DNA from 3 places in the Aminobacter aminovorans genome. Region 2 is predicted to be linked to each of the others. Evidence: predicted binding sites of a transcription regulator. Region 2 holds the regulator's gene; each other region holds the start of a gene.

Region 1 (7,588 bases), 1.2 Mb from region 2:
TCGTCGGCGCCGGCTTCGGCGGGCTGGAGGTCGTCAAGGGGCTGGCGGGTGCTGCGGTCAGCATCACCTTCATCGACCGGCGCAACCATCACCTGTTCCAGCCGCTGCTCTACCAGGTCGCGACGGCCTCGCTGGCCACCTCCGAGATCGCCTGGCCGATCCGCTCGCTTGTCTGGAACAGGCCGGAGGTGACGACCATCCTGGCCAGCGTCACCGGCGTCGATGCCGTGCGGCGCCACGTCCTGCTCGAAGGTGGCGAGACAGTGCCCTATGACAGCCTGGTGCTGGCGACGGGCGCGCGGCATGCCTATTTCGGCCACGACGAATGGGAGCCCTTTGCGCTCGGCCTGAAGACGCTCGAGGACGCAACGACGATCCGCCGCCGCATTCTGGTGGCGTTCGAATGCGCCGAGCGAGAGACCGATCGGGAAAAGCAGGCGGCACTGCTGACTTTCGTCATCGTCGGCGCCGGACCCACCGGGGTGGAAATGGCCGGGACGATCGCCGAACTGGCGCGCGACACGCTACCGCGCGATTTCCGCAACATCGATACGGGCAGGGCACGGGTGGTACTGATCGAGGCCGGGCCGCGTGTACTTGGTGGCTTCCCCGACGACCTCTCCGAATATGCGCTGCGCTCGCTGCGCAAGCTTGGCATCCAAGTCGAGCTCGGCCGCGCCGTCTCCGACTGTAATGCCGACAGCGTCACCTATGGCGATATCAGGCTGGCGACCAAGACGATCATCTGGGCCGCCGGCGTGCGCGCATCGCCCGCCGCCGAGTGGCTCGGCGCCCCGGCGGACAGGGCAGGACGTCTCCAGGTCATGCCTGACCTGACGGTTCCAGGTTATCCTGAGATGTTCGCCATCGGCGACACCGTGACGGTGAACGACCCGAACGGAAAACCCGCGCCCGGCATCGCGCCCGCCGCCAAGCAGCAAGGCCAGCACGTCGCCGCCACCATCAAGGCGCGGCTGCGCGGTGATGCCGCGCCGCGGCGGTTCCACTACCGCCATCAGGGCAGTCTCGCACAGATCGGCAAGCGCCGCGCGGTCATCGACTTCGGCTGGATCAAGCTGAAGGGAGCGCTGGCATGGTGGCTCTGGGGCATCGCCCACATCTACTTCCTCATCGGTTCGCGGGCACGGCTCAGCGTGGCCATCAACTGGCTGTGGATTCACGCCCGCAATCAGCGCGGCGCCCGGCTGATCACCCAGGGCGAGGCCCGGATCGACGCGATCGGGGTAACGGCTGGCGAGGAGGCGCCAGACGCGCAGCCGACCCCTGCCACTCGCGCCATGCCAGTGCCATCAGGGCGGCAATGACGGGTCGAACGCGCCGGGACGGGGTGGCATGATCGAGCGGAAACAGCCGCGCCACCTCGCTGCCATCCTTGGCTATACCGCCCTTGTTGTCGGCCTGCCCATTGTCGTGCTCGGGCTGTTGCCGGCGAACGAATACAAGGTGTGGGGCGGAGGCGGCATCGACTGCGACGGCCCGGGCCTGGTGCTGTTCCTTGGCCTGCTTGGACTGGCCATCTACGGCGCCGGTGCCGTGCTCAACGGCCGGCAGTTCAGGAAACCGTTGTGGCTGCTGGTCGCCGGCATCTGCGTGCTGGTCTGCCTGGCACTGATGCCCAACATTGCGGACGCGTTGAGGGAGCAACGGCTGAACGAGCTTGCCGCGGAAACCTGCGGCTGATCGAGAAGCCGCCCCATCGGCAGCCGTTGCTCAGACCTCGACGAAGGCCGCCAGATTTTCGAGCGACGAGGCGATGCCCTGCTGATGGTCGTCCTGGCCGATGCCGGCGGGCACGTTTTCGCAGCTGACGGTGACCCGTGTGCCACCGTCGACCGGCCCCAGCGTCGTCACGATCCGCATCGTCCCGGCAAGATTGGGATCTTCCGATTCGAACGTGATGAGCTCGACGACCCGCCTTCCGGGCGTCAGCTCGGCAAACCGGCCATCGAAGAAATCGGCATTATCAGTGGTCTTGCCGTGTCCGCTGTCGCCTTCATAAATAAAGGCCATGCGGAAAATGCCGCCCTCGCGCGCATCGAAGGCCAGGACTTCGCCACGCATGCCTTGCGGCGGACGCCAGCTTGCCACGGCTTGAGGCTCGATCAGCGCCCGGTAGATGACGTCAGGCGCTGCCTTTATGATCCGCGATCCGGTGTCTGTTCTCCCAAGCTCCTGGGCACCTGCCATCAGTGTCTCGCCCCTTGGGATCAACCGGTCGCTTGCCGTGCCTTGAGCAGGCTCTTTGGTGCCTGCATCAGCCAGCCGCGTTCGAGCCGCGTCCTCAGTTGATCGGGCGGGATGTCGTGGATGCGCACCAGGACTACCGGCCACCCCTTATAGTGGGTGGTCTCGAAATAGAGATGCGGGTCGGCCTCTATGAGCATCTCCTTTTCCTCGAGCGGACACATCACCGCCACCGTGTCCGCATCCTTGACCCGACAGAGGAATTTCTTGCGGACATGAAGCGACGGCGTGCCGTAGGAGGTCCCCTCTACCACCTCCGCCAGCCCATCAGCCGCCGCGCGCAGCTTGTTGAAGGCAGGCCGGAGGTCGTCGCTCACAGCACCTAGGCCGCGAAGCGCTGGGTTTCGCCGCCATAATAGTTGATGTAGCGGGCGCCGATTTCTTTCACCGGCATGACGATGAAGACGTCGGTCGTGCCGAAGTCATGGTCGATGACGCAGCCATCGCCGATCTTGGCGCCGACGCGCAGGTAGCCCTTGATCAGCGGCGGCATCGCGGCGATTGCGGACTTGGCGTTGACCGCTTCGATCGGCATCAGGTCCATGGCGCAATAGCGCCCAACCACCGCCCGCACGTCCCAATCCGCGCTGGTGCGGCAATGATGGGCCAGATAGGTCAGCGCCTCGGCATGCGCCGCCGGCACCGTGCCGTGGAACGAGGCGCAACCGGTCATGACGTCGATGTCGTAACGGTTCAGATAGGCCCAGATGCCTTGCCAAAGCGCCTCGATGGTGCGCTTGGAGCGGTATTCGGGCAGCACGCAGGAGCGGCCGAGCTCGAGGAAGCGCTGGCCCGGATGTCGGGCGATGAGCTTGTTCAGCTCGAATTCATCGTCGGAATAGAAGCCGCCGGCCTCCGTCGCGCGCTCCTGGCGCAGCAGACGGTAGGTGCCGACGATGCGGCGATGCTCGGGGCCTGATATCGAGGTGTCGAAGACCAGCAGGTGATCGCAGATGTCGTCGAACCGGTCGGCGTCGCGTCGCTCGATCGAATGCAGCGCCTGCTTCCTGGCGCCGAGTTCGTCGAAGAACACACGGTAGCGCACTTCCTGGGCGGCGGCGATTTCCGCTTCGTCCCGGGCGAGGCGAACCTCAAGTGTACCGATCCGTCCGAGCGGTGTCCCTGGCAGTAAAGGTTTGGAAGGCACTGTCACCTTGGCGCCGTTGGCTTTCTGAGTGTCACTGTCCGGCAAGGCTGTATGCACGGGTGATTCTCCTTCGAGCCATCCCTCCTGGCGCGGGGATACGGTGTCGGTGCTACAGGATTGTGACAGTATCGTGATCAACCTGTCGCGGCAAGTCTGGCCGGGCAAGCAACGTCGGGTAGCCGGCTAGGAAAATCACACTTATCTAGTTCAGGCGGCGGCGCGCTGCTCGACGAGATTGATCAGGACATCGGGGTCGAGGGGCTTGGTGACGAAGCCGCTGGCGCCATGGGCGAGCACCGCGTGGCGGGTCTTTTCCTGGCTGTCGGCCGACAGCACCATGATCGGCACGGCAGCCATTCCATGCTGCTCTTCATGCCGGCGGATGGCCGATATCGCGTCCAATCCGTCCATTACGGGCATGTGCATGTCCATCAGCACGACATCGTAGCGCCGCTTGCGACTGGCTCCGGTCACCGCCTCGACGGCGGCCTTGCCATTGTTGACGACGTCGACCCGATGCCCTGCCTTCACCAGCACCGCGCGGGCGAGCATGGCATTGATGTCGTTGTCCTCGGCGATCAGTACCGACAGGCCACGAAGCTGCGGACGATTCGCGGGCTTGGCCGCTGTGCGCCGGCTCGCCAGTTGCGGCTTGCCCGGCACGACGCCCTGTTTCGCCAGCAGAATTCGCAGCAGGGTCTCGCCGCGCACCGGCCGGGCCAGGAAGGTCGCATAGCCGCTGGCGCGCAGTTCGCCGAGCAATCCGCGGTCGGTCGGCGCAATCAGCGTGACCGCCTCGCTGGCGGCGAAACCGTTTTCGCGCAGTTGCTTCAGCATACGGCCGTCATTATCTTCCAGTGCGGCGTCGACGAGCAGCGCGTTGCAGCCTTCGGCGAAGGCGGCGGCCTGTTCGGGCGTCACCGCAATGTCGGCGCGGCCGCCATGGGCGCGGATGGTTTCGGCCAGCGCCTCCGCCTCGGTGGTGTTCTTCGACAGGATGACGGCGCGCCGTCCGGCCAGCGCATCGGCATTGGTCTGGGGCGTGTCGGTCGCGCCAAATGCCGGCAGCTCGAAGGTGAATTCCGAGCCTTCGCCGGGTTGGCTGGAGACGGTGATCGTGCCGCCCATGGCGGTGACCAGACGCTTGGAGATGGCGAGCCCGAGCCCGGCGCCGCCATGCGACCGCGTCGAGGTGCCGTCGGCCTGCTCGAATTCCTCGAAGATGCGCTCGACGTCCTCGGCACGCAGGCCAGGGCCTGTGTCGGTCACGGTGAAGCGGATCTTGCCCGGATGATCGTCGCCAGTCCGCGCGACGTTGAGACGGACGCCGCCGGCATCGGTGAACTTGATGGCGTTGCCGATCAGGTTGAGCAGCACCTGGCGGACGCGGCCCGGATCGGCCGAAATCATCTGCGGCACAGCGGGCGCGACATGGCACCCGAGCCCGATGCCCTTGGCGAAGGCGCGAGACGCCAGCAACTCGACGACATTGTCGGCGATTTCGCGCGGCGACATCGGCTGCGGCTCGGGATCGAAGCGGCCCGCCTCGATCTTGGAATAGTCGAGCAGATCCTCGATCAGCGCCAGCAGTGCGCTGGCCGAGGTCGAAACGGCGCCGACATAGGTGCGCTGCTCGGGCGACAGCTCAGTGTCGTGCAGCAGCTTGGCCATGCCCATGATGCCGTTCATCGGCGTACGTATTTCGTGACTTACGGTTGCCAGGAAGCGCGACTTTGCTTGGCTGGCATATTCGGCGCGCTCGCGGGCGCCGATCAGGGCCGCCTCGGCGCGCTTGCGGGCGGTGATGTCACGGGCGATGGCCCGGTGCGACACCGCATTGCTGGCTTTGTCGCGTACAGAAAGCTCGATCCAGGAGAACCAGCGCACGACGCCGTTGGAGCGGATGCCGACATCGGTGGAGCTCAGGCATTCGCCGTCTGAAAAGGCGGCGTCCGGCACCACGCCGACATCGACGCCGAGTTCCGCCAGCGTGCGGCCGGCGAGATCGCGCGGGTCCTGGCCGATGAGTTCGGCGAATACCTTGTTGGCATAGACGATGCGGCCGTCGCGGTCGCGGTGGACGACAAGGTCGCCAAGCGCGTCGATGAGGCCGCGGAAGCGCTCCTCACTTTCCTGCAACTCCCACATCCGATCGGCGAGGGTCTCGATCTCGGCGCGGTTGCGCGAGGCGTTCTCGGTGATTGCCTCGGCAGCCCGCGCGCGCTCGCCCAGGCTGCGCGACAGCAGCACCATGCCGGCAAGGCCGATGGCGAAAAGGCTCGTGCTGATGAAAACAGGGGCGCCGGTCAGATGGGCGAGGCCCGACAGCACCAGCACCGCGACGAGGATGGTGAAATAGAGGCCGCGCGGCGGCTCCTTCGGCAATGCCGGTGCAAGCGAAGGTGGCGTGATGAGGCGGCGATGCGACTGCATGTCGGTGTCGGCCATGGCCGCACCTTGCTTCGTCTTTTCATCAGTTGTGCCGGATTCCGTCATCATGGCGGAAGCCTAACACCGAGAGCTTAGGGAAGATTTTGGCAGATAGTTCGAATTTTAGCGGTCGCGCGTTTTAGCAATATGACGGCAGGGGAATACTACGATTACTGAACGTAGCTCTTGTAAACGTAGCCGCGTTTGCCGTTGAAAACGATTTCGCACCATTGGGTGCAAGAAACGAGTTCGACCGAGGTCTTGGCCGGAATGACGCCAAGCACCTCGCCGCCTTTTTGCGGCTTGGCGCGCATGTTCACCGACCGCTTGATGACGGCTGCCTTGCCGCCCTCGCTGGCCCCGGCCGGCTTGGCTTCGGCTTCGATGGCCTGGACTGCGGCGGTTTCGGCAGGATCGGTCTTGGCGTTGGTGTCGGTAAGCGCCAGTGCGACGGTCTCGGTCGGGTCCTTGGCGATGACCTTCTCGGCACCGGGAATGGCCGGCATGGCTTCGAGCGGCTGCGTTGCGCCGGCTTTCACCACTTGGGCCCAGCGCGGGTCGGCGGCCAGCGGCATGTCGGATGCTTCCTCGGCAACGGCGTCCGAAACGATGATCGAGCTGGCGGCGGAAGCGACGCGGCTCTTTCGTCCGGTCGGTTCGGCGGTGATGGTGGTAATCTTTTCCTTGGATGGCTCGGCCTCAGCCTGCTTGGCTTCCTGCACGGTGTCGGCGGAGCTCTGGCCCATATGCGGTACGATGAAGAGGGCGGACACGGCGGTGACGCTCATCAGGGCGGTCATAGCCAATACAGCGCAGACCAGGCCGCGGTTCGGCGCATTCTCGCGCCAGGAAGCCGGCTCGGCTTTCGTGAACATCATAGTGGAGCGCGGCTGATTCGCTGCGCCCAACCCGAAGGGCATTTTCACTAGCAACTCTCCACTCAGGCCCCAAAGCGCTCGGAATAGCGAGCTCCCCCACCTGTCGTTTCGACCCGCAAATCTACGCCGCGTAGCCGCAAGACAGTTCAGTCGGTACCTTTCGGCCCGTCCACCGAACGCACCATGATGAGCGATTGTGGCAGACCTTGGACCCGATTGCGACCTTAGTGAAAAAAATCTTAACCGCTTAGTCAAGTCTGTGGGTAAGCTGCAGATGACCTCACGCCTCTGTCACATATTGTATTGTGACTTGATCGATGCTGGTGACCCTATTCATCGGCGGCCTTGGGCTCGCTGCGGCCGCGCCGCCAGGCCAGGAATTCGTCCAGCACGACAAGGGCGGCACCTACGGAAATGAAGGCATCGGCGAGGTTGAAGATGGCAAACGACCACACTGGCGTGTGGAACAGGATGTAGTCGATGACGTGTCCGTAGACGGTGCGATCGATGAGGTTGCCCAGTGCCCCGCCAACGATCAGCGCGAAGCCAAAGCGCGAGATGACCTGTGCCGCCGTGGTCTTGATGGCGAGAAAGGTGACGAAGGCGACGACCACCGTCGTCAGCACGATCAGGCCGGTGTCGCCGACATTGGAGAACATCGAAAAGGCGATGCCGGTGTTGTAGGTGCGATAGAGTGCCAGGAACGGCAGCAGGTCGACCTTCTCGTGCATGACAAGATTGGCCTCGACCACCACCTTGATCCATTGGTCGAGCGCAACGGCGAGAGCTGCGACGATCCCGTAGACTGCGACTGGCTTCAACAGGGGCTCCTAAAGCTTCAGCGCGCCGCGCCGGATTTCAAACAGCA
Region 2 (7,588 bases):
CGACGGCGCGGATGCCACCAAAGGCGATGGAGATGTTCTTGAGGTCGACGAGCGGGATACGGGTCTGTTCCATGATCTTGGCTCCCGGTTTTCGTTAGACGCGCTTGCGGTAGAGCGTGTCGAGCCAGACGGCCACGACCAGCACCAAGCCGACGACGATGTTCTGCAACGGCGTGTCGATGTTGAGCAGCACCATGCCCGACTGCAGCGACTGCATCAAAAGGGCACCCAGCATGGCACCAGCAACGGTGCCGGAGCCGCCTGCGAGCGAGGTGCCGCCGATGACGGCTGCCGCGATGACCAGCAGTTCGTCCAGCGTGCCTAGCGAATTGGTGGCGGAGTTCAGGCGCGCACTGGAGACAGCGGCGCTGATCGCTGCCAACACGCCCATGATCATGAACACCTTCATGGTGATCCAGCGCGTGTTGATGCCGGCCAGGTTGGCCGCCTCGGGATTGCCGCCGATGGCGAAGACATAACGACCGAAGCGGGTGCGGTTGGTGACGAAGGTCATGACGATGCCCACGGCCACAGCGATCAGCACGGGAATGGCAATGCCATGGGCGATGAACAGCCCACCTTCGGGAACGGTGATGCCGTTGGCCTCGGCATAGCGGCGCACGATGCCGATCGGCCACGGGTAGGAATTTGCAATCCAGATTGCACCGAGGATGACGCCGCAGGTAACAGTGCCGAGAAATGCCTCGGCCCAGAGCGGCCGCAGCGGGAACTTGAAGCGCTTGCGTTGCTGGCGGCCACGCAGCAGCAGCAACACCACTGCCAGGCATGCAACGAGACCAACGATCCAGCTCCATGTCGCACCGATGGCGCCCTGCGGACCACCGCCCATGAGCTGGAAGGTCGCATCGAGCGGCGCAATCGTCTGGCCTGAGGTCACCCACCAGGCTGCGCCGCGCCAGACCAGCAGTCCGCCCAGCGTCACGATGAAGGCAGGAACCTCCATATAGGCGATGACGAAACCCTGCAGCGCGCCGATCAGCAAGCCGAGTGTGATGCCGATGACGAGTGCCAATGCCCAGATCCACGGATTACCGAGTTCGAGACCGATGGCTTTGACAAGGAAGTGCACCTGGGCAAAGCCCATGACCATGCCGATCAGGCCTTCGGCCGAGCCGACCGACAGGTCGATGTTGCGCATCACGATGACCAGCACCATGCCGGTCGCCATGATCGCAACGGCCGACGCCTGCACCGACAGGTTCCACAGGTTGCGTGCGGTCAGAAAGGTGCGGCTGTCGAAATCGAACGGGTTGACGCCGAGGCGCAGGCTCGAAATCACCTGCAACCCTACCCAGATCAGCAACAGCGCGCCGATCATGCCGAGCATGCGCGTATCGATCTCGGTTGCCTTGAGGAAACGCCCGATCGGGCTGAGCTCCGTCGTTCGCGCGCGGTCCGCCGGCACGTTGGAAGTCGTGTCTGTCATAGTTACCTCCCGACCGAACAGCCGTCTTCGCGGCGGCCGGTGTGCGCATGATAGGGTCAATATGCCATGTCATGAAGCGGGCGTTTTGGGAAAACGCCGCGGTCATTGAACCGCGGCGCTTCTCCTGTCGGACTCGGCCGATGTTAGTTGCAGGCTGCGACCGAACCCGCTGCCACGCCCTGGCAGACGACGTCCTTGCCAACCCAACCGGCGTCGATGACGACGTTGAGATTGTCCTTGGTGATCGCAACCGGCGTCAGGAAGACCGAGTTGAGCTCGAGGCCACCAGGCGTCTTGAACTTGGTGACGTTGGCGATCTCTTCCATCTTCTTGCCATCGGCGAGCTGCGAGGCGATTTCGGCCGCGCTCTTGCCGAGTTCGCGCGCATCCTTCCAGACCGAAACGGTCTGGGTGCCGAGCGCGATGCGGTTCAGCGCGGCATGGTCGCCGTCCTGGCCGGAAACCGGCACCGAGCCGGCAAGGCCCTGTGCCTGGAGCGCTGCGATGGCGCCGCCGGCGGTACCGTCGTTAGAAGCCACGACCGCATCGATCTTGTTGTCGTTGGCGGTGAGGAACTGCTCCATGTTCTTCTGGGCGTTGGCCGGCAGCCAGCCGTCAGTATAAGCTTCGCCGACATTCTTGATCTTGCCGGCGTCGACGGCTTCCTTGAGCACTTCCATCTGGCCGGCGAACAGGAAGTCGGCGTTCGGATCTGCACCGCTGCCCTTGATGAAGACGTAGTTGCCTTCAGGCTTGGCGGCGAACACGCCCTTGGCCTGCATGCGTCCGACTTCCTTGTTGTCGAAGGTCAGGTAGAACGCGTCCTTGTTCTCGATCAGGCGGTCGTAGCCGACAACAGGAATGCCTTCGGCGACGGCCTTGTCGACGGCCGGTCCGATGGCCGAGGCGTCCTGAGCGAGGATGATCAGGGCGTTGGCGCCCTGCGAGATCAGGCTCTCGACGTCGGTCAGCTGCTTGGCCGGCGACGACTGCGCGTCAGCCGAAATGTACTTGTCGCCGGCGGCCTCGATGGCGGCCTTCATGGCGGCTTCATCGGTCTTCCAGCGCTCTTCCTGGAAGTTCGACCAGGAGACACCGATGACCTTGTCCTTTGCCGAAGCCCCTGCCGTAAGCGACAGAGTCATGGCAACACCCGCCAGGATGGCGGTGGTAAACTTTTTCATTATTTCCTCCCTGCGCCCAATGGGCGCGCCTACTTCGCGATAGCCCTTGGAGAAGCTCTTTTTTTCGAGCCTCGAAAAAATACTGACGCAATGGCCCGTCACTGTCAACATGGTTTCGCGTGGGATCTCTATTTTTTTCGAGGATCGAAATAAATAGAGACAATTGGCGTGGGCTCTGTCACAATCGCTTGGCGCGTAAGGGACTGCCGCTTAAGAAGGGCAGCGCTTCGCCGGGAGGAAGACGAGCACATGTCGGTCGGCATACGTCACGACGATCTGAGACGGCGCAACCGCGCCATGGTTATATCCGCTGTTCGCCGTGCCAGCCAGCCGTCGCGCACCGAAATCGCCGCCACCACCGGCCTCAGCCACTCGACGATCTCGACGATTTCCTCCGATCTCATATCGGAAGGCATCCTTGCTGAAGCCAAGGTCAGCGAGCCGGTTTCGATGAAGCGGGGCCGGCCGCAGGTTGGGCTGATGCTCGAACCCAATGCCGCGTCGATCGTTGCCATCGTGCTCTCGCTCAACAGCCTGTCGGCCGCCGTCATCGACTATGCCGGCAACACGACCGCAGAGGAAACGAAGCGGCTGGTGACCCAGAAGATGACCGCGGAGGCATTGCTCGACGAGTGCAGCGCCATGATCCGCCGCCTGATCGACGATGCTGCTGCTTCCGGCGGGCCGGTGCTGCGCATCGCCATGGCTGTCCAGGGCATCACCGATGCCGCTTCGCGCAAGCTGTTGTGGTCGCCGATCACCGAGCATGACGACCTGCCTTTCGCCGACCGGTTCGAGAAGGAATTCGGCGTACCGGTGTCGGTCGAAAACGATTGCAACATGATCGCCGAAGCGCTGCGTTGGCGCGACCCGGTGCGCTATCGCGACGATTTCATCGCCATCCTTCTGTCGCACGGCATCGGCATGGGCCTGGTCGTCAAGGGCGAGCTGTTTACCGGCACGCAATCGTCGGGCGCAGAGTTCGGCCACATGGTCCACCGACCGGACGGCGCGCTCTGCCGCTGCGGCCGCCGCGGCTGCATCGAGGCTTATGCCGGCAACTACGCCATCTGGCGCAACGCCAGAATTGGCGACGAGAATGCCGAGCCTCTGGCCGACCTGTCCGACGACGACATCAGAGCGATTGCCGACGCCGCCCGCGACCATGACGGTCCCGAGCGCGAGGCCTTCCGCAAGGCCGGTGAGGCGATCGGCTTCGGTTTAGGCTCGATGTTCGCCTTGTTCGACCCCGCCCCCCTCGCCTTCGTCGGCGTCGGCGCAACGGCCTTCGACATCATGGAGCCGCATGTACGCGCAGCCATCGCCAAGACGGCAGGCGGGCTGCACTCGAAAGCGATCTCGTTCGACACCGAACCCAACGAGGTTCCGCTCAAGCGGGAAGGCGCGATGATGCGCGCCCTGCTTGCCGTCGATCAGGAGATCTTTGCCGCAGGCACCGCCCCACGCCGCGCCGATACCGACGGCGCCTAGCCTGGGGCGAAACGGACAAGGCGTGGTCTCTAGTCTTCGCGGATCGCGTAGCCGGCACCGCGGATGGTGCGGATCACGTCGGGCATGCGGCCGTTGTTGACCGCCTTGCGCAGGCGTCCGACATGGACGTCGACGGTGCGCTCGTCGATGTAGATCGTCTCGCCCCAGACATTGTCGAGCAACTGGCTGCGTGAGAACACCCGGCCCGGATGCCGCATCATGAATTCGAGCAGGCGGAACTCGGTCGGGCCGAGCTTGATCTCGCTCTTCTTGCGGTAGACCCGATGCGACTCGCGGTCGAGCATGATGTCGCCGACCTTGAGCACCGACGACAGCACCTCGGGCTTGGCCCGGCGAAGCAGCGCCTTGACGCGCGCCATGAACTCCGGCGTCGAGAACGGTTTGACCAGATAGTCGTCGGCGCCGGTCGAAAGCCCGCGCACGCGGTCGCTCTCTTCGCCGCGCGCGGTCAGCATGATGATCGGCAGGCGTTCGGTGTCTGGCCGCATCCTGAGCCGGCGGCACAGTTCGATGCCTGACAGCGCCGGCACCATCCAGTCGAGCACCAGAAGATCGGGCACGTTTTCCTGGAGCCGGATCTCGGCCTCGTCGCCACGCGTGACGACCTCGACCTGGTAACCTTCGGATTCGAGATTGTAGCGAAGCAGCACGCCCAGCGGCTCTTCGTCTTCGACGACCATGACCTTGGGAGCGATCATCGGCTATACCTTGTCCTGGCGCATGGTCGCTTCCGGACCATACGCTGATTTAACCTATGCAGCGCCCCCGCGCCAAACGCATGCGGTTGCGGAAATGCTCAGGCCGGAACCGTCGTCGTGGTCTCGTCGACCTTGGGCCGGTTCAGCGGCAGCTGCGTACCTGTCACGACGAAATAGGCGTTCTCGGCGATGTTGGTGACATGGTCGCCGATACGCTCGAGATTCTTGGCGCAGAACAGCAGATGCGTGCAGGCCGTGATGTTGCGCGGATCTTCCATCATGTAGGTCAGGAGTTCGCGGAACACGGCGGTGTACTGGATGTCGATCTTCTGGTCGTCGGCGCGCAGATCCTTCAGGCCCTCGGCCTGGCGCGCGACATAGAGATCGACGACGCCGCGAACCTGGCCGAGCACCAGTTGCGCCATCGCGTCGATCGAATGCGAGAGGTTGCGCGGCGTCGGCGACTGGCCGACGGCGCCTACACGCTTGGCGATGTTCTTGGCAAGGTCGCCGATGCGCTCGAGATCGCCCGCCATGCGGATTGCGCCGACGACGGCGCGCAGGTCCTGCGCCATCGGCTGGCGCTTGGCGATCAGCGTGATCGCCGAATTGTCGAGATCGCGCTGCTTGGCATCCATGATCGTGTCATCGGCAACGACGTTCTGCGCCAGCGCCTGGTCGGACGACAGAAGCGCGCGGATGGCGCCTGCCACCATCGCGCCGGCGAGATCGCCCATGTCGCGGATGAGCTGGTCGACGTGCTGGAGTTCCTCGTCAAAGGACCGGACTGTATGTTCGCCCATGATTTCTTCCTCGTCTCGTGTGCGGCGGCGCAAACTCACTCAGCCGAAGCGGCCGGTAATGTAGTCCTGCGTCCGCTTGTCGTCGGGGTTGGTGAACATCTTGTCGGTCGGGCCTTCCTCGACGAGATAGCCGAGATGGAACATCGCCGTACGCTGCGACACGCGTGCCGCCTGCTGCATCGAGTGGGTGACGATGACGATCGTGTAGTTCTCGCGCAGTTCGTCGATCAGCTCTTCGACCTTCGCGGTAGCGATCGGATCGAGCGCCGAGCAGGGCTCGTCCATCAGGATCACCTCGGGGGAGACGGCGATGGCGCGCGCGATGCACAGCCGCTGCTGCTGGCCGCCCGACAGGCCAGTGCCTGGCTCGTTGAGGCGGTCCTTGGCCTCGTTCCACAGGGCGGCTTTCTGCAGGCTCTTCTCAACGATAATGTCGAGCTCGGCCTTGTTCTTGGCAAGGCCATGGATACGCGGGCCATAAGCGACATTTTCGTAGATCGACTTCGGGAACGGGTTCGGCTTCTGGAACACCATGCCGACACGGGCACGCAGTTCGACCACGTCGATCTTGGGATCGTAGATGTCTTCGTTGTCGAGAGTGATCTTGCCGCCGACGCTGGCGCTGTCGATGGTGTCGTTCATCCGGTTGAGGCAGCGCAGGAATGTCGACTTGCCACACCCCGACGGGCCGATCAGTGCCGTCACCTGGTTCTGGCGGACATCGAGGTCGACGCCGAACAGCGCTTGCTTGTCGCCATAGTGCACTGTCACCTTGTCGCCGCGCATCTTGATGATTTCGTTCGTTCTGGCGTTCATCTCAGCGTTCACCGCGTCGTCGAGGGATTTTTCGGTCATGATGTTCATAGCAGGATGCTCCTTGTCCATGCCCTACCAGCGGCGCTCAAAGCGGCGGCGCAGGACGATGGCGACGATGTTCATCGCCATGAGGAAGATCAGAAGGATGATGATGGCGCCCGACATGCGCTCGACAAAGGCGCGCTCGGCCTCGTTCGCCCACATATAGATCTGCACCGGCAGTGCCGTCGCCGGGTCGAAAGGCGTCTTGGGATAGTCGGCGACGAAGGCTACCATGCCGATCAACAGCAGCGGTGCGGTCTCGCCGAGCGCACGCGCCAGGCCGATGATCGTGCCGGTCAGGATGCCCGGGGCGGCCAGCGGCAGGATGTGCTGGAACACCATCTGCATCTTCGAGGCACCGAGGCCGAGTGCTGCCGAGCGGATCGACGGCGGCACGGCGGCAAGGGCTGCACGCGTCGCGATGATGATGGTCGGCAGCGTCATCAGCGTCAGCACCAGGCCGCCGACGAAGGACGCAGAGCGCGGCAGCCCGAGGAAGTTGATGAACACAGCCAGGCCCAGAAGACCGAAGACGATCGACGGCACGGCGGCGAGGTTGTTGATGTTGACCTCGATCAGGTCGGTGAAGCGGCTCTTCTTGGCGAATTCCTCGAGGTAGATCGAGGCGGCCACGCCGATCGGCAGTGCCAGAAGCAGCACGATCACCATCATGTAGAACGAACCGATGAGGGCGACGCCGACACCCGAGGTTTCAGGCCGGCTCGACGCGCCGTAGCTGAACAGGCCGGTGTTGAAGTGCTCGGCCATGACACCTTCGGCCTTGAGCTTGTTCATCCACTCGACCTGCTGGTCCGACACCTTGCGGCGGCTTTCCGGAACCTCGAGGTCGATCTGGCCCTTGAAGGCCGAGTCGAGATTTGCGGCGGCGAGGATGTCGACATTGCGCGTCGTGCCGATCACCGACGGGTCGGCGGCGACGATCGCCCTGAGCTGGACACGCGAGCTGTCGGACAGGAAGCCCTTGAGCTTGCGTATCTCGGCCTTGTCGTTGGCGTCGATGCCGAGCTTCTCGATCAGCGCAGTCTCGGCAAGCTTGGGATAGTTAGCCGTGATCAGCACGTTCGG
Region 3 (7,588 bases), 950 kb from region 2:
GGCGAATTCCCGACCCATGGCGTCGGACCGCATGAGCTGATCCTGCTCGGCGACGGACGCACGCTCGCCATCTGCAATGGCGGCATCGAGACCCATCCGGATTTCGGCCGCGCCAAGCTCAACATTCCGACGATGAAGCCGTCCTTCGTGCTGGTCGACCGCGTCTCAAACGATCTCATCGAGAAACACGAACTGCCTGAAAAACTTCACCAATTGTCGATCCGACACATGGACATCGACGCTGAGGGTACGGTCTGGTTCGGCTGCCAGCACGAGGGTCCGGCGAGCGAGAAGCCGTTGTTGATCGGCCGTGCTGCGCGTGGCAAGGAACTCGAGATGCTCGACATGCCCGAGGGCATCCTCGGCGGTTTCCGCAACTATATCGGCTCGGTCGCAGCCAACCGCGACGCCGGGCTGATCGCGGTATCCTCGCCGCAAGGCAACGCTTGGGCGATGATCGAGGCGAAGACGGGCAAGGTTGTGGCAAAGAACGATCTTGTCGAGGTTTGCGGACTGGCGCCCGACCGCCACGGCTTCCTCGCCACGACAGGCGCCGGCCTGGTCGTCGAGCCTGACGGCAAGCAGACCGAGGATCCCGAGCATGTCTGGGACAACCACATGCTGCGCATCGACCTGGGAAATACGTAAGCTTTTGCTTACCTAAATAAGACCTGACACGTCAGAGAAGGCGACGGCCTTGCGCAGCACCGCAAGGAAGCGTTCGCCGGCGATCTCGGCCGCACCGCTGTTGTCGATCGCCACATGGCCGGGGCCGCTGAGATCGTGCGGTGCGGTACGTGCGAGGCGCGCCAACACTTCGCCGCGCGATTCACGTCCGCGCGCCGCAAGCCGCGTGGCGAGTATCTCAGGCGATGCGGTGATTTCGACGACGGCGATATTGGCGTAGCGCTGGCGCAACGCCGGGATGACCCCGCGCGAGGTGTTGGCGACGACGACATGACCGACCGATATGGCATCGTCGACCGAAGCCGGAATGCCGTAGCGCAGTCCGTGTGCTTCCCATGACAGCGCGAAAGCGCCCGAAGCCTCTGCCTCAATGAAGGCCGCGTCGGCGAGTGTGTCGTGATCCTCGGTGGCAGCGTCGCTGTGGCGAGTGATGACGCGGCGGGCGAATTCGACGTGATCGTCGTCGGTCAGGCGCGCGCGGACATAGGCAATCAGCGTGTCCTTGCCGGCACCGCTGGGGCCGACCACCGCGACGAAGACGCCATTGCGGACAGGCGAGCCAAGGCGGGTCAGTTCACGCTCGATCAATGCTGAAACCATCATGCGACGTCATTTCCTCCTAGCCAGAACCCCCGCCCTGGCGGCGCCGGCCCTTTTCAGCTCGGCGCATTGAACATCTCCAGCACCGCGCTGTCACGCTCCATGGCTTGGACCAAGGGGCGGACGGCGGCACTGCGATGCCAATAGGCGATTTGCATGACGGAATGACGAAACGAGATGCGGAGCGGCAAATCCACCCCGCATCATGCTTCAGGCGACCTTGTCGCGGACCTGATAGTCTTTGATCGCGGCGAAGCGGATCATCTTCCAGCGCTCGGCCTCATAGTTGAGCGAGAACTCGTGCTGGGCGAGGAACACCGGGTCGTTGTCGAGATCGCGGGCGATGTCGCCGCGATGGCTTTCGATGAAGCGGTGCAGGTCCGCCTTGTCGTCGGCATCGATCCAACGGCAGATCGAAAAACGCGCCATCTCGAAGTCGACCGGCAGCGTGTATTCCACCGACAGGCGCTCCTTGAGCACGTCGATCTGCAGCGCGCCGACGACGCCGACGATGGCCGGCGAGCCGTCCTCGGGCTGGAACAGCTGGACCACACCTTCCTCGGCCATCTGGTGCAGCGCTTCCTTGAGCTTCTTGGCTTTCATCGCGTCGCCGAGGCGGACGCGGCGCAGGATCTCAGGCGCGAAATTCGGCACACCGCGGAACAGGATGTCCTCGCCCTCGGTCAGCGTGTCGCCAATGCGCAACGTGCCGTGATTGGGGATGCCGACGACGTCGCCGGCATAGGCCTCGTCGGCGGTGATACGCGAACGGGCGAAGAAGAACTGCGGCGCCGACAGGCTCATCTGCTTGCCGGTACGGACCAGCTTGGCCTTCATGCCGCGCTTGAGCTCGCCCGAGCAGACGCGGACGAAGGCGATGCGGTCGCGGTGGTTGGGGTCCATGTTGGCCTGGATCTTGAAGACGAACGACGTCATCTTCTCTTCCGTCGCCTCGACCTTACGCGCGTCGGCTTCCTGGGCGCGGGGTGCGGGGCCAATGTCGCCGAGCGCCTCGATCAGGTCGCGGACGCCGAAGTTCCTGAGCGCCGAGCCGAAATAGACCGGCGTCAGATGCCCCTCGCGGAACGCCTGCAGGTCGAACGGACGGCAGGCCTCGCGGGCAAGCTCCAGTTCCTCGATGAAGGCCGGGCGTTCGTTGTCGGGCAATAGGCCGGCGGCGCGGTTGGAGTCAGGGCCATGCACCGGCGTCCGCTCGGCCTCGGCGTCGCCGCGGCGCACCGCGTTCTGGGCGAGGTGATAGGTGCCGGAGAAAGTCTTGCCCTGGCCGATCGGCCAGGTGATCGGGGCGGTGTCGAGCGCCAGCTTTTCTTCGATCTCGTCGAGAATCTCGAAAGTGTTGCGCGCCTCACGGTCCATCTTGTTGACGAAGGTGATGATCGGGATATCGCGCAGGCGGCAGACCTCGAACAGCTTCAGCGTGCGCGGTTCGATACCCTTGGCGGCGTCGATGACCATGACCGCGCTGTCGACAGCCGACAGGGTGCGATAGGTGTCGTCGGCGAAGTCTTCGTGGCCCGGCGTATCCAGCAGGTTGAAGACGTTGTCGCCATACTCGAAGGTCATGACGGAGGTTACGACCGAAATGCCGCGCTCGCGCTCGATCTTCATCCAGTCCGAGCGGGTCTGGATCTTGTCCTTCTTGGCCTTGACCTCGCCGGCGAGCTGGATCGCGCCGCCGAATAACAGCAGCTTTTCGGTCAGCGTCGTCTTGCCGGCGTCAGGGTGCGCGATGATCGCGAAAGTACGGCGGCGCGCCACCGCCTTTTCGATGTCTTCAGCCATCGGGGTTTCCTTGTGATGGCGGGCTTCTAACAGCCGATGCCGCGCCTGTCGAGGAATTGGAACGATGCGGGGCGTTCAGGACATCCCTCCCCCCTTGTGGTGAGGAATAGAGGGTGGGGTACGCCGTAGAGCGGAGCTGTTCGCAAGTTCACCCTCCCCCACGGGGGAGGGGCAGGCGTGAGCGTCGCGCCTACCCCTTCAGCTCGAAGCCGCCCTCGGCCACGGTCTCGCCATTGACGATCAGCTCGATCAGGTGATGGCCGGGATAATGCTTGCGCGTGGTGAAGTCACGTACCGCCTGGCTGATCGAAAGCTCCTTCTGGCTGCCCGGCGGAAGGTTGATCTCCTTGAGCTTGAACACCTTCTTCGAGCTGCCGCCGCTTTTCTTGACATAGTGCACGGCATAGTCGACCACCAGCTGCTGCACGGTCTCGGCGGTCGAGGCAATGTTGGCCTTCAGCGTAATGCGGCCGCCGAGCAGGATCGCCGCCGGCTGGATCGCGAAGGCCTCGACACGCACCATCGGCTTGCCCGTGGAGCCGATCGCGCCAAGCGCGCGCGGGTCGCCCTTCTTGATCATCGTGCGCAGCGCGTGCTTGACGATCCAGGCAGTGTTCCTGTCGTCCATGTCCCATGCCGATATGTGGTCGATCACCCGGTCGGGATGGTCCTTGGAAATGTCGTTGAGGTGGTTGGCCACCGACTTGCGCACATAAAGGCTCGGATCACTGCGCAGCGCCTCGAGGATCGGCGCCGTCGGCGACGGATCCTTGATCAGCTGCTTGAGCTGGAACGACCACGGCAGCCTTGGCCGCGAACCCTCGCTGGCCAGGCGGCGCACATGCTCGTTGTCGTCGAGCGCCCAGCCACGCATCACCTGCAACGTGCCGTGGAAATCCCTGGCCAGGAAATGACGGATGGCGAACTCGGCCGAACCGAAGCGGGTGAAATAGCTCAGCGCCTGCATCGACAGGTCGAAATGCCCCTTGCCGTAAAGCGCGACATATTCCGACAGAACGATTGAGGCGAAGCCGTGCTGGATTCGCGGCGCTAGCTCGTGCAGCACATCGACGGCATTCTCGAAACTGCCCGGCAGTGCTCCGTGCAGGCTGGTTGCCGTCTGGCGCAGGCGTTGCATGATGCCGAGATCGTCGAGATTGGCGGTTGCCAGCGCCATGAACTTTTCCGCATCGAAGGCAGCAGAAATGGAAGCCGTCTCTGTGGCGATGTGGCGAAGGCGCTCACGGTCGAAGATTTCCTTGAGTGCCGGGGCGGCTAGCGTCTGGTCTTCCGTCATCGATCTCGTCCTGCATGGCGCCCCCGCGCCGGCCCCCTGTGCGTCCATCCGGATGCACGGGCTTGCTGCGCAGATACGAAGCTCGCCTCCAATCTACAACCTCTCTCCTGCCAATGAGCTGTCAGGAGCCTGCCGGTAGTGGCATTTGCAAGGCATTGCGCTGACGTTGACGACCGACCCTGACAGGCGGAAAATAATCGAAAGCGCGCGCCATCTAGCGCCGTTCCAGGAGGTCACATGACCATCCACCAGGAAGTGCACATCGAGGGTTCGCCCAGGAATATGTACGAGCTGCTGCTCGATTCCGCCCGTTTCCAGGCGATGTCAGGCGGCCGCGCGGCGCACATCTCAACGCATGAAGGCGGCGAGGTGTCGATGTTCGGCGGCGACATCGAAGTTCGCAATGTCGAGCTGGTGCCCAACCGCCGTATCTTCCAGGCTTGGCGTTCGCGCGCCTGGCCCGAGGGCACCTGCTCGATCGTGCGCTTCGAGTTGCAGGCCGACGGCACCTGCACCGGGCTGACCTTCGACCAAGCCGGCTACCCCCGATCGGCGCACGCTACGCTCGATGAGGGCTGGCAGAAAATGTACTGGGAGCCGATGAACCGCGCGCTGACGCATCATTGAGTGGTCGCCGAGCGCGCGCCTTTCAGTCGCCTGCGGCGTTGCGCGCCAGTTTGACATAGGCGGCGACATGCCGATCCTTGATGTCCGACACCGACAGCAGCTTGATGTGTCGTCGCAGTTTGCCTTGCCCCAGAAGCACGCCGTGCGTGTCCGGCAAAGCCGCACCTTGGCTGAATTCCAGCGTAACATGACCGGCATATGAGAAGACGCCGCAAAACGGCGTACGCGCCGAAAACAGGATGCCGCCGTATTTGATCTCCTCGGAGATGGACGGACCGGCCTGCAGCACGATCTCGCGCACCCGCAAGACGATCGCGAAGTGGTCCGGCTGGTGATCGCGCATCTCTTCGAGCAGTGCTTGAACGCGATTACCGGTCATGGCCTGCTCCTGGCGCGTAGAACTGCCTGAATTCGGCAGATGGCGCCCTGTTGGAATAGATGTAGAGCATGATGCCGTTTGGGTCCTGGATCGCGAAGCCACGATCACCCCAGGGATGATCCTCGATCGGCATGACAGGCACCAGTCCCGCCGCCGTCACCAGCCGGTGGTCGTCATCGACGTCGTCGACGCAGAAATTGTAGGTCAGCCCTGCGGTGTTGCACAAAGGCTGCCCGCCCTGCGGCTCCATGAACTGCAGCGAAAGCCCTGTTTCAAATTCAAGACTGACAAACCAGCCGCAATCGAACACCGCTCGCGCGCCAAAATATCTCAAGTAGAAGTCGCGCGTCTCCGCGACCAGTTTCGTTGTGATGCAGGGAGAGGCAGTTTTCGGGCGCATCGATGGGCTCGCTGTGCAACGTGTGGGCGGGTGGTTTTCAAACTAGCGAGTTGAGCGTCAATCCGGCATCGCCGAGGCGATCTCGACCAGGCAACCATTGAGATCGCGGACATAGCCGACGATCTGTCCCCAAGGCTTGTTCTCAGGTGGCTTCACCTGGCTGGCGCCGGCGGCGACCGCCGTTCGGTAGGCATCGTGAGGATCGGGAAAGACCAATGCGAGTTCGAAGCCCGCCGCCAGGTCGCTCTTGCGGTTGGCGCGAATGGCCAGGCCGTTCATCTCCGCCATCGCCTCGCCGGCAAAAGACAAAGTCGTCGGGCCGGTGTCCATTTCGGCGTAGAGATTGCTCTCGTGGATGAATTTGCGACGCAGGCCGAATGCGGCTTCGTAAAAAGAAACGGTCGCTTCGACGTCGGCAACGTACAGGATGGTGTAGCCAAGGCGCACTGTCATCGAAGATCTCCAGGCAAGGTGCCAGATGGACGGCCCGCGCGCCAAGTTTGGCACGCAAGCAGGGGAACCCCGTCCGGCTTATGCGCGGATCATCACGCCTCGCTCCAATTCGATCTTGAACAAATCGGACATCAGTCGAGCAAACTGACGAGGGTTACATCGGGAAGCCGCGCCGGCGAGAAGCCGCCCATGCGCCTGATGACGCGGCTCATATGCGCCTGGTCCGAAAAGCCTGCCTCAAGCGCTGCCGCTGCCGGACTGAGGCGGTGATCCCGCAGCAGTCGCAGGGCGCGGTGGAACTGCAGAACGGCCGCGAATGCCTTTGGCGTCAGCCCCGTCGCCTTGACCACAAGGCGCTGCACGGTTCGGTCTGAAAGGCCGTGCATCTCAGCCACCTCCCTGATGCGCAGTCGTCCGCCCGATGCGTGAAAGGCGCTGATCACGCTGCGCGCCAGAGGCGCCGGCCTGAAGCGGCTGGCAGTGGCGCGCTGGCCAACGAAGGCCGTCAGTCGCGCGACGAGTTCCGTTTGGTCGCGCGCAGGCGCGCAGAGCGCCTCAAGCCCGGGGCATGCCGAAACAGCGTCCGGGCCGATCAGATTGGCGTTCGCCAGATCGGTCGGTTCAAAACCGAGCACGCTTTCGAAACAGCCCGGTCGAATGCGAACGCCGGCAAAGCCCATGCCTGGTTCGATGGCAACATCGTAGAAGCGCGTTACCGGACCGGTAACGACGACAGTCGCACTGTTGATCGGCTTTTGTCCGGCATCGAACCTGAGGATGATGTCGCAACGGCCGTCCGGCAAGACACGGTAGCTTCCGGCGCGATCGCTGACCGACGTCCACACGGCCTCGACCTCGTCACTGACGTCGGCGGCCAGGCCCAGTTCCGAGTAGCGAGCCGACAAGGTCATTTCTCTAGCCAGCTCGATCCGCTTGCGCAAAACACTCCGTTTGCGCGAAACACAAGGGTGATTGCCGTTTCAACGCGGCCAACATGTCTCAGGAGATAGCAGACTTCAGCCGGCCAGCGCCAGTTGGGCCAATGCCGGTTGGAATGGACGGACCGTCATGTCATCGCGCGTCATGGAAACGAAGCTCGAAGGCGGCACCGCCTGCCAGCTCTGGCCTTCGCGGTCGAAGGGTTCGGAGACGATGCAGCGTCCGGTTTCGCCGTCGCGCGTGTAGAGGGTCGGCGCATGTCCGTCAGTGGCAAAGCGCACGGCAAACAGGTTCTGGCCGTCGCTGAAGGCAGCGGTCAGCTTCAGCTGCGGATCGATGCCGGCGCTGTGTGCGGCAGCAACCACACGGCCGGTCGCTCGCGTGACCGCCCCTTGCGGATCGG

What was found. The regulator PhoB, encoded in region 2, activates phosphate uptake and scavenging genes when phosphate is short. The targets are predictions, from matches to a motif close to TGTCATNNANCTGTCAT.
Region 1: the regulator PhoB is predicted to act here: its motif matches at 3,542-3,558, upstream of olsB (l-ornithine N(alpha)-acyltransferase).
Region 3: the regulator PhoB is predicted to act here: its motif matches at 1,444-1,460, upstream of phnN (phosphonate metabolism protein/1,5-bisphosphokinase (PRPP-forming) PhnN).

What each region holds. Positions count from the first base shown of each region.
Region 1 covers NZ_UFSM01000001.1:235,391-242,978, reverse strand. The annotation lists gene DY201_RS01235 (NAD(P)/FAD-dependent oxidoreductase) at 1-1,325, shown strand, start outside; gene DY201_RS01230 (hypothetical protein) at 1,354-1,701, shown strand; gene DY201_RS01225 (SRPBCC domain-containing protein) at 1,732-2,208, opposite strand; gene DY201_RS01220 (MmcQ/YjbR family DNA-binding protein) at 2,229-2,582, opposite strand; gene olsB (l-ornithine N(alpha)-acyltransferase) at 2,588-3,469, opposite strand; gene DY201_RS01210 (PAS domain-containing hybrid sensor histidine kinase/response regulator) at 3,620-5,860, opposite strand; gene DY201_RS01205 (SH3 domain-containing protein) at 6,013-6,720, opposite strand; gene lspA (signal peptidase II) at 7,050-7,541, opposite strand; gene DY201_RS01195 (TrmH family RNA methyltransferase) at 7,551-7,588, opposite strand, start outside.
Region 2 covers NZ_UFSM01000001.1:1,386,937-1,394,524, reverse strand. The annotation lists gene DY201_RS06875 (ATP-binding cassette domain-containing protein) at 1-73, opposite strand, end outside; gene DY201_RS06870 (sugar ABC transporter permease) at 95-1,447, opposite strand; gene xylF (D-xylose ABC transporter substrate-binding protein) at 1,591-2,631, opposite strand; gene DY201_RS06860 (ROK family protein) at 2,881-4,122, shown strand; gene phoB (phosphate regulon transcriptional regulator PhoB) at 4,152-4,841, opposite strand; gene phoU (phosphate signaling complex protein PhoU) at 4,940-5,644, opposite strand; gene pstB (phosphate ABC transporter ATP-binding protein PstB) at 5,684-6,508, opposite strand; gene pstA (phosphate ABC transporter permease PstA) at 6,533-7,588, opposite strand, start outside.
Region 3 covers NZ_UFSM01000001.1:437,497-445,084, forward strand. The annotation lists gene DY201_RS02145 (DUF1513 domain-containing protein) at 1-648, shown strand, start outside; gene phnN (phosphonate metabolism protein/1,5-bisphosphokinase (PRPP-forming) PhnN) at 661-1,290, opposite strand; gene DY201_RS02155 (peptide chain release factor 3) at 1,498-3,090, opposite strand; gene DY201_RS02160 (DNA alkylation repair protein) at 3,281-4,387, opposite strand; gene DY201_RS02165 (SRPBCC domain-containing protein) at 4,625-5,014, shown strand; gene DY201_RS02170 (DUF1801 domain-containing protein) at 5,037-5,393, opposite strand; gene DY201_RS02175 (VOC family protein) at 5,383-5,793, opposite strand; gene DY201_RS02180 (VOC family protein) at 5,851-6,246, opposite strand; gene DY201_RS02185 (helix-turn-helix transcriptional regulator) at 6,378-7,157, opposite strand; gene DY201_RS02190 (class II glutamine amidotransferase) at 7,263-7,588, opposite strand, start outside.